DNA from 2 places in the Teredinibacter sp. KSP-S5-2 genome. Region 2 is predicted to be linked to the other one. Evidence: predicted binding sites of a transcription regulator. Region 2 holds the regulator's gene; the other holds the start of a gene.
The links. Region 2 encodes FNR, which switches genes on or off when oxygen is low (the NO sensors DNR and NnrR bind a similar motif). Its sites were predicted from a motif close to TTGATNNNNATCAA; they were not measured.
Positions count from the first base shown of each region.

Region 1: the regulator FNR is predicted to act here: its motif matches at 2,520-2,533, upstream of P5V12_RS02150 (4Fe-4S dicluster domain-containing protein).

Region 1 is NZ_CP120416.1:462,648-466,283, reverse strand. It holds gene P5V12_RS02160 (hypothetical protein) at 1-83, opposite strand, end outside; gene nrfD (NrfD/PsrC family molybdoenzyme membrane anchor subunit) at 80-1,282, opposite strand; gene P5V12_RS02150 (4Fe-4S dicluster domain-containing protein) at 1,337-2,392, opposite strand; gene P5V12_RS02145 (hypothetical protein) at 2,612-2,953, shown strand; gene P5V12_RS02140 (hypothetical protein) at 3,005-3,361, opposite strand.
Region 2 is NZ_CP120416.1:2,609,534-2,613,169, forward strand. It holds gene cobB (Sir2 family NAD+-dependent deacetylase) at 1-166, shown strand, start outside; gene P5V12_RS11360 (hypothetical protein) at 237-1,151, shown strand; gene fnr (fumarate/nitrate reduction transcriptional regulator Fnr) at 1,342-2,085, shown strand; gene P5V12_RS11370 (hypothetical protein) at 2,613-3,149, shown strand; gene P5V12_RS11375 (hypothetical protein) at 3,498-3,636, opposite strand, start outside.

The DNA of each region.
Region 1 (3,636 bases), 2.1 Mb from region 2:
CGACTTTCAAAACACAAGGCATTCGCATTTAAAGAAAACGGGACAATAAGGAAAATAAAAAATAAGACGAAAAAAGCGTTCACTGAACCTCCTCTTCGCTGAGAGAAAGCTCTTTCACTTCGCGACCTGATATTTCTCCAAGTAATACACCAATGGCTCCCTTTATCAGCAAAGTCATTATTATTAAACCAATCGCCCAATTACCAAGGGAGTTCATAATTTCGATATAACTTGGTGAGTATTCCAAGTATTCACCAATAGGTGTCGGCACAGAACCTGGAATAACCAAACATAGGCCTTTTTCTATCCAGACTCCCACAAAAACTAGCGCGCATATAAATGGCAGTAATTGGTAATTTTTACGTACAGAGGGAAACATAAGCGCGATACAACTTCCCGTTAATACCACTGCCGAGGTCCAAAACCAGAGAACAAGCCCATTCACACCGTGAGCACCGAACATCAAATAACGTAAACCGGATGCATGTTCTGTCGGGTGATAAAACGCCGTAACGACTTCGGAGAATGCCAGAAATATCGCAAGAGCCAAACTAAAGACAAGAATGGTGGATAGTAAATCGATCGCCTTATCCTCTATCCATAGTTTGGTGTTACTTCGAATAACGAGAAATACGACAACAATAGCAGCCGGGCCGGCGGCGAATGCGGTTGCGATAAACCGGATAGGCATAATCCCGTGATGCCACATTGGCCTCGCCGGCAATGTACTCAATAAAAATGCTGTAACAGTATGAATACTCACCGCCCAGAATATAGAAACGAATATTAAAGGAAGATAAAACGAATAGTTTATCTTTTCACCACGGTAACGCTTATATAAAAAATAACATGCCCCAACAGCATTTAGAATAAAATACCCGGTCAAGACTAAAGTATCCCAAGCGAGAATAGAATAAGGGAAATTATAAATTCCAACGCCCGGTATCATATGCCATAAACGATCTGGCCTTCCCATATGAAAGACAATAAAAAGTAGACACACGATCACGGCAGAAATAGCCAGCATTTCGCCAAGAACGGCAATTTTTTTTAAGGGCGCAAAGTTATAGACATACGCAGGAAAAACAATGGTCACTGCACCCGCAGCCACTCCCACAAGAAAAATAAAATTGGCAACATAAATCCCCCAGCTAACCTGGTCAGTTAAACCTGTTACCACCATCCCCTGAGTAAACTGGGTATAGCTGCCATAGAACCAAGGCAGAATAAACAGCGTTAAGCAACCCAGCCAGATATAATATTGCCGGCTCCCTTTTAGCAAATAGGTAACAAAGTCGACAATAAATTCACGTTGTTGTTTTATTTTCGCCTCCCGTCAATCACTGTAGTAAAAAAATTTCGGGTAGGTATTGGCTTCCGCTTTTAAACGAAAAACACGTTTTTTATCAAGCACACGCCGAACTTCACTTTCTGGATCCAACAGGTTGCCAAATTTTCTCGCCCCCACAGGGCAGGCTTCGACACACGCAGGGTACCGCCCCTTTCTAACACGCTGAATACAGAACGTGCATTTTTCCACCACCCCTTTCATTCGTGGCCGGTTACCCAGGTAGTGGGTTTGGGGGTTCATTTTTTCCGCAGGAAGAACTGGTTTACTCCAATTAAATCGTCGCGCCCAATAAGGACAGGCTTGCATACACATGCGGCAGCCAATGCACCAATTGTAATCAACTACCACCGGGCCATCAGCTTCTCTATAGGTGGCCCGAACAGGACAAACCTTCACACACGGGGGCTTTTCACATTGCATACAAGCAACAGGCATGTAATGTGCCCCCGCTTCCGGCACAGAATCGACATCGTAATAATGATTCCCCTCCAGAAGAACCCCTGCGGCGCTATATGCATGTCCACCAACCTGCATGCCGTAATCGCCGGGATAACCATCTTCGAGCTTTTCGCGGGAAAAATTCCCTTTTTCCATCTGCAGAACCCGAATCCACTCGATATTCTGTTTCGCTTTACGAGACGCATTATTTTCTTCTACACACGCTTTAACGCAACGCCGGCAACCAATGCATTTTTGAATATTCAGGGCATAGCCAAAAAGCACACCAGCTTGCGCTTCGGACGTATCAACGGTTACATTTTTGCCATATTCGGCAGAATAACGTTGCTCAAGACGATTGACGGTAACTCGCTTTTCTTCATCCGTCATCAACCTGTAGTTGCTTTGGAAATGCTCTGCCCAGGAAACCTGAGAGGGGGCATCATCACAGCCCGTGACCAATGCCGCGGCACCTAATATAGAGGCAATAGAAACGCCTGAACCGAGAAGAAATTGACGACGTGAAAGGTCATTCGTCTCTGAATGAGAGGCTGCGCAAGAACCGCTGCTATCAAGATCGATTAAGGGAATTTTTTTTGCCACTCGCTACCTTCAATACTCGGAGGTATATCTGATGCTTGATACTAAATGGAAAATCGTTACTTTAATGTAAACTTTTGGCAAAAAATGTTTGTAGGTGAATAGAACTAAACCGGTTATCGCGCAAAATATGATCTCTATCAAATGAAAATAACACCCTATTGCTTGCCGTGCCTTAGCTAGCAATAATGCAAATAAGAATATTTTACGCAGCACAATCCAATGAATAAAAAAACACCAATCTATTTTGGCCCACCGTTAGTAAAACATACGGAAAATGAACCCAATACACTATTAAAGTCAGGTCGAATTAATCGAACAGCAGAACGTTATATGGCGCTGATTGAAAAACACGGGTTGGAGTTAACGGAAGCAGAGCAAACCTGCTTAAAAGAAGTCTGCCAGATCGGCTTTATGTCGCCAGACGATATTCAGAAAATGGCCGTAGATGTACGTATCGGAAATTTTAGTATTCCCAATTTGGATACCGATAAACTAGCTCAAAAATTAGAAAAAGCTCCCTTTGCAGATTTAGTGGCAACCGTTGAAAAATTGGGTTTCTAAAGCGAATATTATCAATGCCGCTATTCTTGGCATTCTGCATCCCCAAATTAGTCAGGCCGATATAGCATGAAAAATTGAGTATCTTCTATATACAAGTATAGGAGAGACAAGCGATATCACGGGAAACAACACAACAAGCCAATATTCTGAGACCACATCAACACCCCGAAGTAGAAACATTATATTGTCGACATATCCATACTCAGCAAGCTGAGGAACCACTTTTATCAATAACAAAAAGATAGGCATTACCGTACCGCCAATAAGCATCGCCGTTAGATTGCCAACACCGATGCATGCTGCAACAAAAAACAGCTTATTCCTACCCTTTTTTAAAAAAATATACGGGACGGGGAAAATCGACATTAAGACTAAAACTAAAGCAATAAAAAAATCAATCAGCCCCACAGATCAAATCCTTATAGAAGACATAAAGCATTCTCCCTGATAAGCAAGAAACTATAGCACTGCCACCTCCAACGAAAGCGAGCGTAAAAATAAGCTTATATGAAACTTCACCTGCAGGCAGATGAGGAGACTCTAACACCAGTGCCAACAATGCAAAACTAATTACACCATATGCACAAAATCTTAAACAAAGGCCTACTTCGCTACGAACCTTACTTTTTTTCATCTCATCGTTTTCTGCTATTAATTGGCAAATTTTAGAATTGGAGAAACAG
Region 2 (3,636 bases):
AACCTCGGGCAACGTTTATCCCGCTGCAGGCTTTGTTCAATTGGCGAATGCCATGGGTGCAACCACGCTGGAATTAAACCTCGAACCCAGCCTTACTCAAAGCGCATTTGCATTTGCTCACTACGGTCCTGCGACAGAAATCGTACCCAGCTACTTTTCTATTTAATCTACCTCCTATTTTCTACTGATCCTCGATCTGAATTTCGCAACCGTTGATTTCCATCAAGGGCAAATGGATGCAATTCTCTAGACTTTCACGCATGCAGACACAAAACTCAAAATCAAACGTTACCGAATTAAAGCCCGTAGGCTCCCGCAACATTAACGGGGCTGACGAGGGCCTTTTGACTCGAATTAGCAGTTACCTGAAAGATAAGCGGGCGCTAGTTAATGTCTGCTTGAACACCAAACGCTTGGAAAGTGTTTCTAAAGAAGAGCACTCAGCCATCGCTTTGGTGGTTAAGGAACTGGAGATATGGTCCAGATTGCTGGGCAAGCGCGATGTCGATGTCTTGCAAATCAGACATCCCTTCCTGTATCTGGCTCCAAGCGACCTGACCGAGTTTCGCCACATCCTGGCTTCCAGATTCCACCTGTCAGAGTCTGATGCGCGCCAGCATCGTGCGGTTTCCAAGATCGAAGACTTGTCCGAAGATGGATTAGCTCTGCTCAAAGGTCTTGGTTTTAACCAATTCCAAATATGCGCAACACAACGCGGAAACGACCTCGAAGACTGCATTGCAGCAATAGAGCTCATCCGCAAATACGACTTCCCCTGTGTCGGAATCCAAATTACTGACGCAGATTGTCTAGGAGAAATGCGAGAACTTATCACCGGCATAACTGCAAAATGCCATCCTGATTTTATTTTCCTCGGTAGTCAGACCGGATTACTGGACTTGACAGACTGCTGGAAACCGGAAATCTATCAGTACAAAGCTGACCAACCTAGGAATACAGCAGTGCTCTACGATCAGGATATTTCTGTACAAAACAACTGTTTAAGTATTGGCCCGGAAGGAACCAGTTACTTAAATGATGAGTTGTTACAGAACTATTGCGACCATGAACGTTACTCAAATGCAATTCAAGCGGACAAGCTTCCAGTCAATTCGGGTATAAAAGGTCGACTTTCTAAAGCAAACCGTTAAAAAATAAAGGAAAACAGCAAGTTGCTATGCTTGACCTTTATTTTTTGCTCAAATTCGCTTATTCTTCGCCGCGCAAAACATTTGTTTTATCGTCTGTTTATTTAGGCGTCTATACTAAAACAAATGACATGTTCGTCTCTTTGTCGAGACCTCTAGTAGGCTTGCAAAAGCTTTTGGGATTAATTTACCTATGGCGACAAATGTTTTGAGCGCTCACCGATGTCACAGTAACCCCCAAGTAAATTGTGCAGACTGCCGTCTTGCCTCGATTTGCTTACCAATCAGTTTAGAAATAGAAGATATAAACAAGCTGGATGATATTATTCAGCGTGGCCGACCAGTACAAAAAGGCGACCACATATATCATGCAGGCAACGAATTCAAATCCGTTTACGCATTGCGCTCAGGTGCAGTGAAGACCATAAAGGTTACTCAAGACGGGCAGGAACAAGTCACCGGCTTTTATCTCCCAGGCGAACTCATCGGTATGGATGGTTTAGCCACAAACAATCACAGTAATTCAGCCATTGCTCTGGAAACTTCCGCGGTATGTGAAATTCCATTCACCCGTCTAGAAGAATTAAGCACGCGCTTACCTAATCTACAAAGACGTTTTTTCCAGTTAATGAGTAAAGAGATTACCCACGATCAGCAACTTATTACTCTATTAAGCAAAAATAGTGCAGATGAACGTGTGGCTTCCCTGCTCCTTAGCATCTCGACTCGAAATAGTAATCGAGGCTTATCTGCTAACGAGTTCTACTTGCCTATGTCACGCTCAGATATTGGGAACTACCTTGGACTAACCATTGAAACCGTTAGTCGGGTATTAAGCCGTCTCCACAAACAGGGAATGATTGAGCTAGACAAGAAACACGTTGTTATCAAAGATATGGATGAACTAAAGAGTACGGCCTCGATCCCGTCCATATAAGATAAAATCTACGAAATATTAAAGTGGCCACCGTGTGTGAAGCGATGGCCAGTTTTCCGGTAAAAAACAAACTCAGCCTTTAGTAGTAGCCGCTTCTCTCCTATTTCCAATGCTCCCAGTCCATTTTATTATTCACCCTACCTTTCTTTAATAACAGAATTGACGCTTAAGGCAACATTTTTATAGCTTTTTGACTATTTTATAAACTCTTTCAGCAACCTGATGTAAAAAATTTTATTCAGAATAAAATAATATAAAAACAATCCACGTAATTCCGTTTAACCTATTAAAAATGAGAATTACTATACTTTTCAATAAGTTAAGCTGGGATGCATACATTACGCATTAATGCGAAAAAAGCGCCTTTTAAAACTTACAGTCACCCATATCATCTTTTAAATTTCAAATAAGAATAAGCAACAAGGAACTGTGTCACAATTTTCTTGACAATTATTTTGGTGCGACTTTTAATTAATACAGAGGTCGTACTTTTTGTAAACAATATTAAACACGGCAGGGTGGCTGCTATGAAATATCTAGCTTTCATATTATCAATTCTTGGCTTGTTAGTTGGGTCTTCAGCGGCGTTTGGATGCGACGAAAAGTGCAAAAAAGAAGAAGCCCAGGCAACACATAATGTAAATTTTCCAGGTTACCTGTCCTGGAATTTCTGCGAAGACACTCGTACACAGTTCATGGCTTCAGCCATACCGAGCCTTGAAAAATACCGAGATGGCGAAATTGACACTCGTTACAAAGGTCCGCTAAAAAATATCAAAAGCTTCGTCAATCAACGCAAAGACTGGTTAGCAGAATGCGATGAGTATATGAAGCTTACCGGTAAGGGCCGCATCTTTGATGACAGTAAAACCACCGGACAAATTTTCGCCGCGATGGATTCCGTCACCAAGGAGCTGGATGCCTTGATTGCTGGGGCGACATATTCAAATGAATATGGCGATGATTCTGCGGCTCAGGTCAGAAGTCGATTTGATAGTTTGCTCAAACTGGTGGACGATCACAAAACACTTATGCACCTTAAAGGGAAATATGTTTCACGATAATATTCTGTAACTCATGTCTCTCACAAAAAAAACGACAGTTCACACTGTCGTTTTTTTTGTTTTCAATTTCAACACGATTCAATTGCAGTATTCGGAAGTAAAAACTATAAGTGGTTACTATTGAGTGGAACTTGCGGGAATATGTAGCCCTCTGCCCTGTGATTAGCTAAAGAACAAACCTTAATAGTTAAATGTAAACTCGACGAACAGCACTACTCACCTGTTTATTTTTTATGTGTTTCTGTTCTTTTGAAGCCAACCCTTAAGATCATATCAATCACAATCGATTTATAGCTGATCCTGCATATAAGATAACTTGCCGTATTCTCGACTAAAATAATCCAAAAATTAGCATTCCAGCTCTTTTCTTTGAGCTTTTTGTGCAGCATCCATGATCGCTTTTAAACCTGCTCGAATTAGTCGAACCTGTTCAACAGCAGAAGAATCTTCAGGAAAATGGCTAGGTATAACACCTTCGGGTTGTGAG